Linked DNA regions of Luteolibacter yonseiensis. The protein of the gene in region 1 interacts with the protein of each later gene in a pairwise test. Links are inferred from orthologs where the notes say so. Each region holds a gene or a part of one and is shown in the gene's direction. Other genes may lie near its edges.

Region 1 (6,894 bases):
CTCCGGCGGGATCCGACCGCATGGGTGAACAAGCTCCGGCGCTATTGCCAAGCCGCCGAATGTCTGCCAACTCTGGTCCATGCATTTACCTCGCCGTTTTTCCCTGCTCGGGTGCGCTGTGCTCGTTTCCACCGTCGGCTTGGCCGCTGCGGAGGATTTCTCATTCGACACCCTGCGCGCGAAAGCCCGGAAAATGGCGGCGGAACCCTATGCCGCTCCGAAGCTCGAACTGGCGGATTTCTGGAAAAAACTGACCTACGACCAGCACCGTGACATCCGTTTCAAAATGGAGTCCGGGCTGTGGGCGGAGGAAAAGGAGCCGTTTTCCATCGATTTCTTCCACCCCGGTTGGACGGCGAAGAAGATGGTGACGATCCACGAGGTGGTGGACGGCAAGGCCGGGCCGTTGGTTTTCGATCAAAAACTGTTCGACTACGGGAAACAGAAGATCCCTGCCGGGACACCCTCGCCACAGGGTTACGCCGGGTGGCGGGCGCGCACCCATCTGAACACGGCGGACTACATGGACGAGTTCCTCGTTTTCATGGGAGCGAGTTATTTCCGTGCGATCCCGAAGGACGCCCCATACGGACTTTCCGCCCGCGGACTCTCGATCAACAGCGGCCTGCCGGGCGTGCCGGAAGAGTTTCCAGACTTCTCGGAATTCTATCTGGAAAAGCCGGCGATGGATTCGAAGTCCATGCGCGTGAGCGCGTTGCTCACCGGCGAGAGTGTGGCGGGAGCCTACCAGTTCACCATCACTCCCGGCGTGGAAACCGTGGTGGAGGTGACGGCGGAACTCACGCTTCGCAGGCCGGTCGCGCAACTCGGTCTGGCTCCCTTTTCGTCGATGTATTGGTTTGGCGAGGGGACCCACCCGAAGCCGCTGGATTTCCGCCCGGAGGTCCACGACAATGACGGATTGCTGATGGAACTCGGCAGCGGCAACCTCCACTACCGCCCGCTGGAAACAACCAAGGACCAGTTCCGCCACTGCGTCTTCACCATGGAGAAGCCGCGCTCCTGGTCACTGCTGCAGCGGGATCGGTCGTTCGCCTCCTATCAGGACCCGGAGGCGCTTTACCACAACCGCCCGAGCGTGAGGGTCGAGCCGGTCGAGGGATTCGATTTCGGCAAACTCCACCTCATTGAAATGCCGACCAAGGACGAGACGGACGACAACGTGATCCTTCTGTGGGAGCCCACCCCCGGACTTGAAGTCGGCAAGCCCTACAAATTCCATTACCGCCTGCGCTGGATGCGTGATCCCAAGCCATCGGGAATCTTCACCGTCCGCGCGACCCGCCACGGCACGCCGGTTCAAAAGCCGGATCAGGTGCTGATGGCCATCGATTTCGCAAAACCGCTCAACCCCGAACTCAAGGTGGGTGATCCGAAATGGGATGACATTTCCAAGCTGAAGCCCGTCGTGACCATCAATCAAAAATCCGTGAAACTCCTGCACGTCGGCCTCTCCGACCTCAGCATGCCGAACGTGGACGATCTTCCCGCCGGTCTCGGCCGGAGCGACAAGCTCCACATGCCGCAGGTGCTGCGCGCGTTTTTCGTCTGCGAACCACCCAAGGACCTGGCGGACATGGACATGACATGCGAGCTCCAGGACGAGACCGGCAAGTGCGTGTCCGAGCGGTGGGTGTATCTGTGGAAGAAGTGAGCCGGTGTTTGAGGAACAGTTTGTTTTGGTTAAATAATCATAATTAGAATAATTCTTGATATTGATCGCGACGGTCCTACTTTGCCGCCGCGATGGTCAACCCAAACCCCGAATTTTCTGCCGAAACCGAGATCCCTGAGGAGATCTCCGGTCTCCGCATGACGCGCCAGCGCCAGGAGGTTTACCGCATCCTCATGCAGGAGCGGAACCACCCGACAGCGAACGACGTTTTCATGCGGGTCAAGGACCGCTTGCCAAACATCTCGCTTGCAACGGTTTACAACTGTCTCGAGGCGTTGGTCCAGCACGGCATCATCCGTCAGGTGAACTTCGAGCGCTCGTCATCCCGCTACTGCTCGAATCTTCAGGAGCACGGACACTTCCATGACAAGAGCACGGGAGTCATCCATGACGTCGTTTTCAAGCCCGGCATCAATCTCACCGATGTGCTCGACCTCCCGCCCGGAGCCCTCGTCGAGGACGTCGAAATCACGTTGCGTGGCAAGATCGCCACCGCCTGAACCTCTATTCCTTACCAATCTTTTCCAAAAAATGAGCCTGCAAATCACCAATCTCCACGCCACCCTCGAAGATGGCACTGAAATCCTCAAGGGGGTCAACCTGACCATCCCGAAAGGCGAAGTCCACGCCATCATGGGACCCAACGGATCCGGAAAATCCACCCTTTCCAAGGTCATTTCCGGTCACGAGAGCTACGTCGTCACCGGAGGTTCCGTGACCCAGGACGGTGAGGAGATTTTGGGCAAATCCATCGACGAGCGTTCGCGCGGCGGCATTTTCCTCGCCTTCCAATATCCGTCCGAGGTTCCCGGTGTCTCGAATGCGAACTTCATCCGCGCCGCGTTGCAGGCCCGCCTCCCGAAAGGCCAGGAGATCGACGCCGTCGCTTATTACAAGAATCTCTATTCGAAAATGGACCACCTTGAGATGGACCGGAAGTTCACCGCCCGTGCCGTGAACGAAGGCTTTTCCGGAGGCGAGAAAAAGCGCAACGAGATCCTCCAGATGATGATGCTCGAGCCCGAATACTGTATTCTCGATGAGACGGACTCCGGTCTCGATATCGACGCGCTCAAGATCGTCGCCAAAGGCGTGAATGCCATGCGCTCGCCGGAGCGCGGCATGCTTCTCATCACCCACTACCAGCGCCTTCTCGACTACATCAAGCCGGATTACGTCCACGTCATGGCGGAAGGAAGGATCGTCCGTTCCGGTGGCCCCGAGCTCGCTCTGGAACTGGAAAAAGACGGCTACGAATTCCTCAAGGAGCCCGCATTGGCCTGAGATTCCTAAATTTACGAACATCATGTCCTACGACACCACAGACGTTCTTGACCACGAAACCCGCGAGGCGATCGACATCGACCGCACGAAGGGTGACTTCACCTTCCCGGAGCGCAACAAATTCGACGCCGGGCGCGGACTGACCGCCGCGACCATCGACTACATTTCCGATGTCAAAAACGATCCGGACTGGGTGCGTGAATTCCGCCACAAGGCGCTGAAGACCTTCGAGGAAAAGCCGATGCCCACCAACTGGGCGACGAAGGATCTGGAAAACATCAACTTCGATGAGATCCGTTACTATCTTTCGGACGGAGAAAAGCCGAAGCGTTCGTGGGATGACGTCCCCGCGGATGTCTTGGAAACCTTCGAGCGTCTCGGCATCCCCCAGCAGGAGCGCGCGTTCCTCGCCGGCGTGGAGGCGCAGTTCGACTCGGAAGCCGCTTATTCGAACGTCAAGGAAGAGCTCACCAAACAAGGGGTGATCTTCGTGAATTCGACAGAAGGCCTGAAGGAGCATGAGGAAATCTTCCGCCCCTATTTCGGCAAGGTCATCCCTACCGGCGACAACAAGTTCTCCGCTTTGAACTCCGCCGTTTTCTCCGGTGGTTCGTTCATCTACATCCCGAAAGGACTCAAGCTCAAGCAACCGCTGCAGGCCTATTTCCGCATCAATTCGGAAAACTTCGGCCAGTTCGAGCGCACGCTCATCATCGCCGACGAAGGTGCGGAACTGATGTACATGGAAGGCTGCACCGCGCCGAAGTTCGAGACCGCCACGCTGCACTCCGCCGTTGTGGAACTCGTCGCGCTCAAGGGGGCGAAGATCCAGTACGTCACGGTTCAGAACTGGTCTTCAAATGTCTTCAACCTCGTCACCAAGCGCGGCCTGGCGATGGAGGATGCCGAAGTCCGCTGGATCGACTGTAACATCGGTTCACGCCTCACGATGAAATACCCGGGCGTGATCATGAAGGGCAAACGTGCCCGTGGTGAGGTCATTTCCATCGCCCTCGCGAACACCGGCCAGCATCAGGACACCGGCGCGAAGATGATCCACGCCGCCGATGACACGACCTCCAACGTCGTTTCCAAATCCATCTCCGTCGGGGAAGGACGCTCCACCTACCGTGGCCAGGTCCACATTCCGAAGCACCTCAAGGGCTGCAAAAACAACACCGAGTGCGACGCCCTGCTCATCAACAGCAACAGCCGCACCGACACCTACCCGGCCATCACGGTAAAAGGCAACCGCCACGCCACGCAGCACGAGGCGTCCGTCAGCCAGGTTTCGGATGACATGCTTTTCTACATGCAGCAGCGCGGCCTCAGCGAAGGACAGGCCATGTCCCTCGCGGTGAACGGATTCATCAACGACCTCGTCCGTGAGTTCCCGATGGAATACTCCGTCGAACTCAAGCGGCTCATCGATTTGGAAATGGAAGGCTCCGTCGGCTGATGCCATCCCAGAATCGACCAAATATTCCAGCTCCACTTTTCCCATGCCCGCCGTGCTCGAAAACATTTCCTCACTTCTCGAAACCGCTCCCGCAACACCGGCTTACCTGCCCGCCTGGTTCGCAACCCGCCAGCAGGCCGCCTGGCAGCGTTTCCTCGCCACTCCCGCTCCGAAGCGCGGGGACGAAACCTGGCGCTTCTCCAGCATCAAGCAGCTGGACTTCTCCAGCTTCCGGAAGGCGCCCGCCGCCGGAGTGAACGACCTCATCGCCCGCTCGACCGGACTCGAGGCTCCTGCTGCGAAACTCATTTTTGTGAATGACGAACTGGTGCACGTGGAGTCGCATCTTCCGGAGGGCGTCATCTGCCTCCCCCTTGCTGAAGCGCTCGTTTCCCACAGCGACCTCGTTCAGGCTCATTTCATGAAACAGGAGACGCGTCTCGGTTCCGCCAAGTTCGCCGCGCTGCATGAAGCCTCCCTCACGAACGGTCTCTTCGTTCATGTGTCGGACAAGACCGAGGTGGAAGGAACCATCGAGATCCACCACTGGATCGCGGGTGAGAACACCGTCATCTTCCCGCACACGCTTGTCGTCACCGGGAAGAGCTCGAAGGTCCGTGTCGTCGATATCTTCCGCTCCGCCGAGGACATCCAGCCGGGGCTCGCCATCGCTTTCAACGATCTCTGCGCCGGCCAGAACTCGAAGCTCGACTACGTCGCCATCCAGGCGTTCAACGAGGTCACCCGCGTCATCCAGATCAACGAGACCGCGACCTTCCGTGACGCGTCGGCCACCAGCCTCCTCCTCAACACCGGAGCTTCGTGGGCGCGCAACGAATCCCTTTCCCGCCTCGAAGGGCCGGGTTCGCGTTCGGACATGCTTTCCGTGAGCATTCCGGCCCACGAACAGGAATACGACCAGCGCACCTTCCAGCACCACGTCTCGGAAGGCGCCTATTCGGACCTGCTCTACAAGAATTCGCTCTACGATGAATCCCGTACCATTTTCTCCGGGCTCATCTTCGTGGACGAGGGAGCGCACCACACCGACGCCTACCAGACCTGCCGGAACCTGCTGATGAGCGACACCTGCGAGGCGAACTCCATGCCGGGCCTTGAGATCAATGCCGACCAGGTGAAGTGTTCGCACGGCAGCACCTCCTCGCAGATCAGCGATGAGGAGATCTTCTACCTCCGCGCCCGGGGCATCCCTCCGGTGAACGCCCGCCAGCTCATCGCCCGCGGATTTTCGGTGGATGTGCTGGAGCGTTTGAAAAACGACGAGATCGAGGAACTCGTCCTCAGGTTCATCGACGAGAAATTCGCCCACATCGCTTCGTTCGTCGCTTGAGCGAACTGGCGCGTGGACATCCGGGCGGTGTCTTCCTATGATTGCCGCCGTGAAACTCGTGACGGGCATCGCCTGCATCCTGGGCACCGCGTTGCCCGGGGCGGTCGATCCACGGGTTGAATTCGCGTTCGGCGTGCTGGAGGAACAGCGCGGAATGGATTCCGCGCCGGAGCATTTTGAAAAAGCCCGCCTGGCGGATCCCCTAGCCGTGCCCTTGGTGGAGCGTGGGGTAAGCCGGCGGCTCGAAGCGGGGGACCGGGCGGCGGCGGTGAAACTTTTCCGGGATCTCGCAACCGCCCGCCCGGACGACCTGGAGGTGCAACTGCTCTTTGCCGATTTCCTGACGCAGCAGGGGAAAGGGGACTCGCTCGCTACGAAACTTGCGACCGACGCTCTTGAAAACGCTCTGAAAAAGAACGCCGGGAATCCGCAGGTAATCCAGCGGCTCCACCCGATCTATCAGGCCGCGAACCGGACCGCGGATGCCGCCGCCCTGCTTGACCTGCTCACTCCCGACGATCCTGAATCCGCCTTGCTTTACGCCTCCCTCAGCCGGAGCGTGGTCGAGGGGGAGGAGGATGCCAGACGCGGGAAGCTTGACCGGCACTATCTCTCCGCCACCGCTGCTCATCCGGAGGACGCCACATTGGCCCGCGCGGCGTCGGAATATTTCCGTGAGAGCGGCAGGATGGACCTGGCCGTGTCATTGCTTGAGAAACATGTCGCTGCCGCACCCGCCTCTCTCGGCCTGCGGACCCGCCTGGGGGTGCTCTATTTCGCCGCGCAACAGGATGAAAAGGGGATCGCCACCTTGAAGGAGGTGCTGGAGATCAATCCGCAACAGTCGCTCGCCCACCAGGCGTTGGCGAAGTTCCACCGCTCGCACGGCAATCCGGAGCTCGCCCGTTACCATTCCAGCGAACTTCTCAAACTTCGCGGCGGATCGGCCGATGAATTCCTGAAACTCGGCGAAGAATGGCTTGCGGCGGACGATCCGAGAGCCGCCCGCCTTCTGTTAGAGCGCGCGGTCTTCCAATACCCGGATCATTTCGAACTGTTGCAAAAGCTCGCCATCGCAACCCGCCGCGATCCCGAGACCCGGGA
Region 2 (6,625 bases), 960 kb from region 1 along the record:
CGCGTCCTCGATGCGCTTGGAAATTTCAACTTCCTGCTCACGGGTGAGCAGGGGGACCTGGCCCATCTGCTTGAGGTACATCCGCACCGGGTCGTCGAGGATATCGAGCTTCTGGTCCGCCTTGACGTCCTCCTCGTCGCCATCGCCCTCATCGCGCTTCTTGTCCTTATAGCGGTCCACCTCGGAGGCGTCGATGATGTCGAACTCCATGTTGCGCAGACGCTCCATGATGGCCTCGACGTCATCGGGATCGACAAGGTCGTTGGGAAGAATCTCGTTGATGTCGTCGTAGGTCAGGTAGTCCTGTTCCTTGGCGAGCTTGATGAGCTCGCGGATCTTTTCCTGGATTTCAGGCGTGTCGATGCGGCGCTTGGCCTCGGCGCTCTTGGCCGCCTTGGGCTCGGCCTTGGTGACGACGACTTCCTTTTCCTTCTCCTTGGCATCCTTTTTTGGCTTGGCGGCTGGTGCCGGAGCCGCCTTTTCGGCGACCTTGGGTTTGGCGGCCACCATCGGCTTGGCCGGAGCCTTGACCACCGGCTTCGGCGCTGCCTTCACGACGGGAGCGGGTTTCGCCGCCGGCTTGGCCGCGGCCGCCTTGGGAGCGGGCACCACCACCACCGGCTTTTTCGCTTTCGCGTCTTTAGCGATCTCCTTGGGAGCAGCGGCCTTCGGAACATTTACCTGGGGTTTTGCGGCGGTTTTCTTCGGAGAAGGTTTGGATGAAGACATGGATGGAATGAGATTGAATCAAAAATTAGGCTACACCCCACCTATTCTAGGGGCTCTGCGAAAAATCACGGGCGGGCGGAATGAAGAGGCGAAGAGATTTCCCGTCAAGACCTTTCTTTTGAATTGATCTGGTAGGAAAATCGGATAGGCGCGGCCCGCTCGTCCGGGCGGGTGCGTTCACGTCACCATTCATTAATGAACGATACTGGGTCATCTGTTTCAGATTTCCAGTTTCAAATCTCCGGGAATGCAATTAACGTCCGTCCGCGCACATGATCACACTCACTCCCAAAGCCGTCGAAGAACTCGGCAACCTGCTCGCGAGCCGGGCGAAGTCCCCACAAGCCGGCCTGCGTCTCGCGGTGCGGCGCGGCGGTTGCGCCGGTTGGCAATATGAGATGAAGGTGGAGGATCCCGAACCGGGCGATGAAATCGTCGAGGACGGCGCCGCCCGTGTGATCGTCGCCGCGGACAGTTTCGACCATCTGCGGGGGTGTGAAATCGATTTTTCGGACGATCTGACCGATGCGGGGTTCAAGATCCACAACCCCCGCGCCGCCCGATCCTGCGGCTGCGGCACGTCATTCGAGGCGGCTGGTGACGAACCCGGTCAGAACGCCGTGGCGGACGGTGAAGCTTGCGGCACACCCTGAACTCCGATCTTTCCGTGCCCCGCAACGTAGAAGAACCGCCTCCGAGCCGGCCCGCTTATTTCTGGTGGCTGTTGGCAAACGCCCTCGCACTCTGCTTCGCCATCGTCAGTTGGTTCGTCTGCCTGCATGTCTTCCAAAATCCCGAGATCCCCCGGAACTATCAGATTCTGGGGAAATTAGGGCGGCTTCCCGTCCTCAAGAAATATCCGATCACCGAGGTGCCGAACGGCAGCGGCCTCTCCCCGAAGGAACTCTACCAGCGCTATTTCGGCTACACGGAGGATGTGCGTCTCAAGGCGAACTCGCTCCTGATGCGGAACTATCTCACTAATTTCGACCGTCCGCTGCTCCTGACCTACGTGGAAGGGGACTATCAGATCGAGGCGGTGAGAAAGATGGGGCCGTCGGATTTCTTCAATCCCGGAATCGCCGTCCGCGCCCAGGCCATGGTGAAACCGGACGATTTTACGAAGCCGAATCCGTATCCGGTGTTCATCGAGTATATTTTCCCGACTCCGCAGGCGGATGCCGCTTCATCGTTCAAGCCGGGCGAGCTTCTGAGTGTGAAAAAGAGCCCGAATTGCGCGGCGGTCGTCCACATTTCCAAGATCATCCGCGATGACGAACCCGCGTTGTTACTGACGGTGATCCCCATCGGCTACGTGGCTTACCAGACTCCCGACGGGAATGCGTTCCAGATCGAGCCGCCTGAAAAACTCCGCCCGGGAGCCGGTTTTCCGGTCTTCAAGGACGGGGCCGTTCAAAAACCATGAAGTGCTGCCACGGCAGGTGACGCCTGTTCGACACGAAACGGAAGCCTGCGGACTCCAACTCCAGGCGTGCCTGGGCTTCGGTCATCTTGTGAAGTTCCTTGATCGGCACGCGGGGATCTTCCCCACGGAACTCCAGCAGGAACAGCCTGCCGCCCGGTTTCATGGATTTCAGGAGCGATGCGAGCATTTCCGCAGGGTGTGAAAACTCGTGGTAGGCATCCACCATCAACGCCGCATCCAGCGAATCCGCCGGAAGCTTCAGGTCATCCACCGTTCCCAGATGCGGGACTACGTTGGTGATCCGTAGCTCCGCCGATCGTTTTCCAAGGAAATCCAGCATCTCCTGCTGGATGTCCACCGCCATCACCTTCCCTTGCGGGACTTTGGGGGAAATCCGGAACGAGTAGTAACCGGAGCCGGCACCAATGTCCGCGATGACGGCGTCCGGTGCCAGGTCGAGGGCGGCGATGGCTTTTGTGGGAGCCTCCTCATCCTCGCGGTTCTCCCTCTCCAGCCAACCGATGGCCGGGTGACCCATGACCTTCGCGATTTCCCGGCCATGGAAGAATTTCCCGATCCCGTCCGGTGTGGCGAGGCCGGACCGATAATCAGGTGCGGGAATGGGCGGGGTAGGAACAGGAGATGTCGGCAGGGTGCCGGATTTTTCCGAAACCGCCGCGGGTTGCCTCATCACCCAGCCACAGACTGCGAGGAGAGAAAGAACGATCAGCGTGAGGGGCAGGGCTTTCATCGGGGTGAATCAGGTTCCACTATTCAACGGAATGGGCAATGCCATTCCTGTCAGCCTCCGTCAGGCGATTTCCACCATCAGAAATCAAACCAATCCGACGGTTCATGCTGGCCCGCGCAATGCAGGCCCACATGACCGTGTCCCAGTTCTCCAAGGCAGGCGCGCAACCGGTTGAGGATGATGTCCGGCGTGTTGCAATCCGAACTGAGATGCCCGAGCACCACGCGCCCGAGAGCGGGGTGGGAGATCTCCCGGATGAGTTCGGTCACCTGGGTGTTGGACAAGTGTCCGTGGCGGGAACTGATGCGTTGTTTGATGGACCACGGACGCTTGGTGTCGGCCTCCAGCAGCCCTTCGTCATAGTTCGCCTCGACAAACAGCCCCGCCAGTCCGCGCAAGCGTTCGGTCATGCTGCGGGTGACGAATCCCGCATCGGACAGGAACCCCAGGCGGCGCGATTGATCCCCAAGGACGAACCCCACCGGGTCCACCGCGTCGTGCTGGATCGCGAAGGTTTCCACCGAGATGCCACCCAGCGTGAAGGCCTGGCCTGCTTCGAAAAATTTCCACGTTCCGCCGTCGATTCCAGTTTCCCGCACAACCCTTGCGGTGGCCGGGGTGGTGTAAACAGGGATCGGGTTTTGCTTGAGAAAGACCTTCAGGCCACGGACGTGATCGCCGTGTTCGTGAGTGAGCAGGATTCCATCCAGGGATTTCGGATCAATCCCGACGCTTTGCAGCCGGGCCGACAACTGCTTGGCGCTCAATCCGGCGTCGATCATCAGGCGCAGGCCGCCGCACTCGACGACCGCCGCATTTCCTCCGCTCCCGCTTCCCAGCACCGCAAATCGCATCACGCGCGGAAGATGTGGTCCTCGGGCGCAGCGCGCAAGGAAATCGACCTTGGAAAAAAGAAAACCGCTGTGCCGTCGTTGGCGCTATGAGCCACGTTCCGTAAACTCAATAAGTGGGGTCGTCCATTGGGTTTCCGTCTTCCTGAAAGGCATGACGTTGTCCAACGGGAGATGACCCCGTTTCAATCATATCGGTCCGGGCGAGCTACCAAAATAGGCGCACACAGCAGTCGGGAAGAGATTACTCCCCATGCGCTCCACCGCAACCGAAAACAAAAAAAAGAATCTGCTTCACAAACTGATTATCACTCTCTTGGCGGGCGATTTTTCTCTGTCTCCGCCTCACGCAAATGTTACCGCTGCCGCATGAAATTCGTCTGCCTGCTCTGCGGAATCAGTTCGCTCGCCTTCGCGGGATCTTCCGTCCCGCCTGATGCCGACGAAGCCGCCTATCCTGCCATCGAGCGCTTTGTGGAGGTTCTGGAGGCGGTTCGCAAACGCCACCCGGACGTGGACAAGCTCGCCTACGAACGACTCGTCAACCACGCCTTGGAAGGGATGCTCGGCAGTCTCGATCCGCATTCTTCGTTCATCCATCCGGAAATGGCGCGGCAGATGGAGACGGACAAAGACCTGAATCCCGAATTGCCATCACTCGGAATCACGCTGGGCCTGCGTGACGACGGGCCTTACATCTCCTCCGTTGCTCCACTGGGTGCGGCGGCGGGGGCGGGAGTGCTTCCGGGATCGGGACTTTTGGAAATCAACGGGCGGAAAACGCAGGGGGTGGATTTGTCTGATCTTCTGGGCCAGCTCCATGGCCATGGTGGGGAAACCAGCAGGCTGCTTGTGAAATCCCCCGCCGCGCCCCAGCCTCTTGAAGTGAAACTGGTGCATCGCGTGGTGGACCAGCGATCCGTCGCGGAGACGAAGATGTGGAACAAGGAGGCGGGCGTCGGTTACGTCCGGCTCGCCACCTTCGGCGGCGGTTGCGCCCGCGAGATGGAAGCGGCGCTTGATGAGCTGGAAGACAACGGCATGAAATCCCTCATCTTCGACCTCCGGGAGAACGGCGGAGGCAGCCTGGACGAAACCGTGAAAATCCTCGGCCTTTTTCTGCCGCCGGACACCGCTGTCGTCACCACCCGGGGGCGGGAAGGGGAATCGGAGCCGATGCGGACTCCGGACAGGCAGCGCCGCAAGCGTGAATACCCCGTGACGGTGCTCATCGACCGGATGTCCGCCTCGGCTTCCGAGCTCACGGCAGGCGCGCTCCAGGACCTGAAGCGTGCGAGAATCGTAGGAGAGCTGAGTTACGGCAAGGGGTCGGTGCAGAACATCATCCCCATGGGGGGCGGCACCGCGCTGCGCCTCACCATCGCGACCTATCATACTCCGTCGGGGAATACTCCTCATCACAAGGGTATCACGCCGGATGTGGTGGTGAAGATCGACGATACCAGCCGGACGAATTTCGTGAAACGCTGCCAGATCAACTCGCTCGCGCCCGACGAGCGGAAGGTCATCGAGGAATGGAAGGATCCGGTGATGGAAGCGGCCTTGAAGTAAAAAAATCAATCGCCCTGCATGACCTCCACTCCGGATTCCCGGAGCTGGCGGATGAAATCGGGATCGGCGGCGGGGTCGGTGACAAGGCAGTCCAAGTGCGCCACGTCCGCGAAGAAAAACGCCGACTTTTTCCCCAGTTTGGAGTGGTCTGCCAGGAATACGACATCCTCCGCATTCTCCACGACCCGTTCCTTGAAAGCCGCCTGCCGGGCGTTGCTCTCGCTGATGCCACGCTCGGGATGGATGCCGTTCCCGGAGAAGAACATGCGGTGGATGTTGTAACGTTGCAGGGATTTTTCCGCTGTCAGGCCGATGAACGAGCGGGACTTGGGATCGAACAGGCCGCCGGTGCAGATGAGGTCGATGTTCGGCCTGTCCGACAGCGCGGTGAAAACATTGAGCGCGTTGGTCAGGATCGTGAGTGGCAGATCGGGCAGGAACTCGGTGAGTGTCAGAACGGTGGAGCTCGCATCCAGAAAGATGGTTTCATTCGCCTGGATGCGGCTTGCGGCGAGGCGCGCGATGATGCGCTTCTCCTCACGGCGGACGGCCTGACGTTCGGTGAACGGCAGCTCGCCCTGGTTCTTTTCCGGACGGCTGGCTCCGCCGTGAGTGCGCATCAGTTCGCCGCGTTTCTCGAGCAACTCGAAGTCTTTCCGAACGGTCTCGTCCGTCACGCCCAATTCCGCCGCGGTCTCAATGGTGCGCAGGGAGCCGCTGGCTTGGAGGAGTTCGAGGATTCGGCGTTGGCGATCAATGGCAAGCATGATTCGGTTATTTCTTTGTTTGCTTGGGAATGATTGGGAAATGGTTTGACTTGTCAATGAATTCCCATAAAAACAAAGCCGCCTCACGCCAAGCGGCTCAAACCTGAATCACATGAAATCCTACAAATACGTGAACTACCTTTGGGACGATGCGAAAGCCGCCCCCCTCAATGCGGTCGACCGCCTCGCCTACCGCTCGAACCTTCTGGGAAGCGACCAGCGCATCACCAACACCGGTGGTGGAAACACCTCTTCCAAGGCGACGGAAACCGATCCTCTCACCGGGCAGCCGGTTGAAGTGCTGTGGGTGAAAGGCTCCGGCGGAGACCTCCGCACCAGCACCCGTGAAAACTTCTCGTCCCTCTACCAGCAGAAGCTGCTCGATCTCCAGAACCTTTACGGCGCCCGCGAGGACAAGGGGCTCAAGTCTCCCGCCGAGGACGAAATGGTCGGCATGTACACCCACGCCACCTTCAACCTGAACCCGCGCGCGTCCTCCATCGACACGCCGCTGCACAGTTTCATTCCG

The links.
Region 2: the proteins of sufB (region 1) and JIN84_RS14325 interact in binary tests that used the Escherichia coli proteins (3 or more experiments, as listed by UniProt). The link is inferred for Luteolibacter yonseiensis from one-to-one orthologs.

Annotation. Positions count from the first base shown.
Region 1 is NZ_JAENIK010000011.1:118,981-125,874, forward strand. What follows is about bases 2,261-5,220. They hold sufB (Fe-S cluster assembly protein SufB), read left to right. Parts: upstream 2,261-3,002; coding sequence 3,003-4,439; downstream 4,440-5,220. Other genes in these bases: sufC (Fe-S cluster assembly ATPase SufC), read left to right, coding at 2,261-2,980; JIN84_RS10235 (SufB/SufD family protein), read left to right, coding at 4,483-5,220. Outside these bases: JIN84_RS10215 (OpgD/OpgG family glucan biosynthesis protein), read left to right, coding at 80-1,675; JIN84_RS10220 (Fur family transcriptional regulator), read left to right, coding at 1,834-2,196; more of sufC, read left to right, coding at 2,228-2,260; more of JIN84_RS10235, read left to right, coding at 5,221-5,790; JIN84_RS23390 (tetratricopeptide repeat protein), read left to right, coding at 5,840-6,894. UniProt on the Escherichia coli protein: The SufBCD complex acts synergistically with SufE to stimulate the cysteine desulfurase activity of SufS. The SufBCD complex contributes to the assembly or repair of oxygen-labile iron-sulfur clusters under oxidative stress.
Region 2 is NZ_JAENIK010000011.1:1,083,353-1,089,977, forward strand. What follows is about bases 1-2,691. They hold JIN84_RS14325 (HesB/IscA family protein), read left to right. Parts: upstream 1-1,001; coding sequence 1,002-1,382; downstream 1,383-2,691. Other genes in these bases: rpoD (RNA polymerase sigma factor RpoD), read right to left, coding at 1-729; JIN84_RS14330 (hypothetical protein), read left to right, coding at 1,397-2,155; JIN84_RS14335 (class I SAM-dependent methyltransferase), read right to left, coding at 2,127-2,691. In the rest of the region: more of JIN84_RS14335, read right to left, coding at 2,692-2,906; JIN84_RS14340 (MBL fold metallo-hydrolase), read right to left, coding at 2,984-3,760; JIN84_RS14345 (S41 family peptidase), read left to right, coding at 4,127-5,329; JIN84_RS14350 (DeoR/GlpR family DNA-binding transcription regulator), read right to left, coding at 5,335-6,096; JIN84_RS14355 (bifunctional rhamnulose-1-phosphate aldolase/short-chain dehydrogenase), read left to right, coding at 6,209-6,625. UniProt on the Escherichia coli protein: Member of gene cluster sufABCDSE that mediates iron-sulfur cluster assembly under oxidative stress and iron limitation conditions.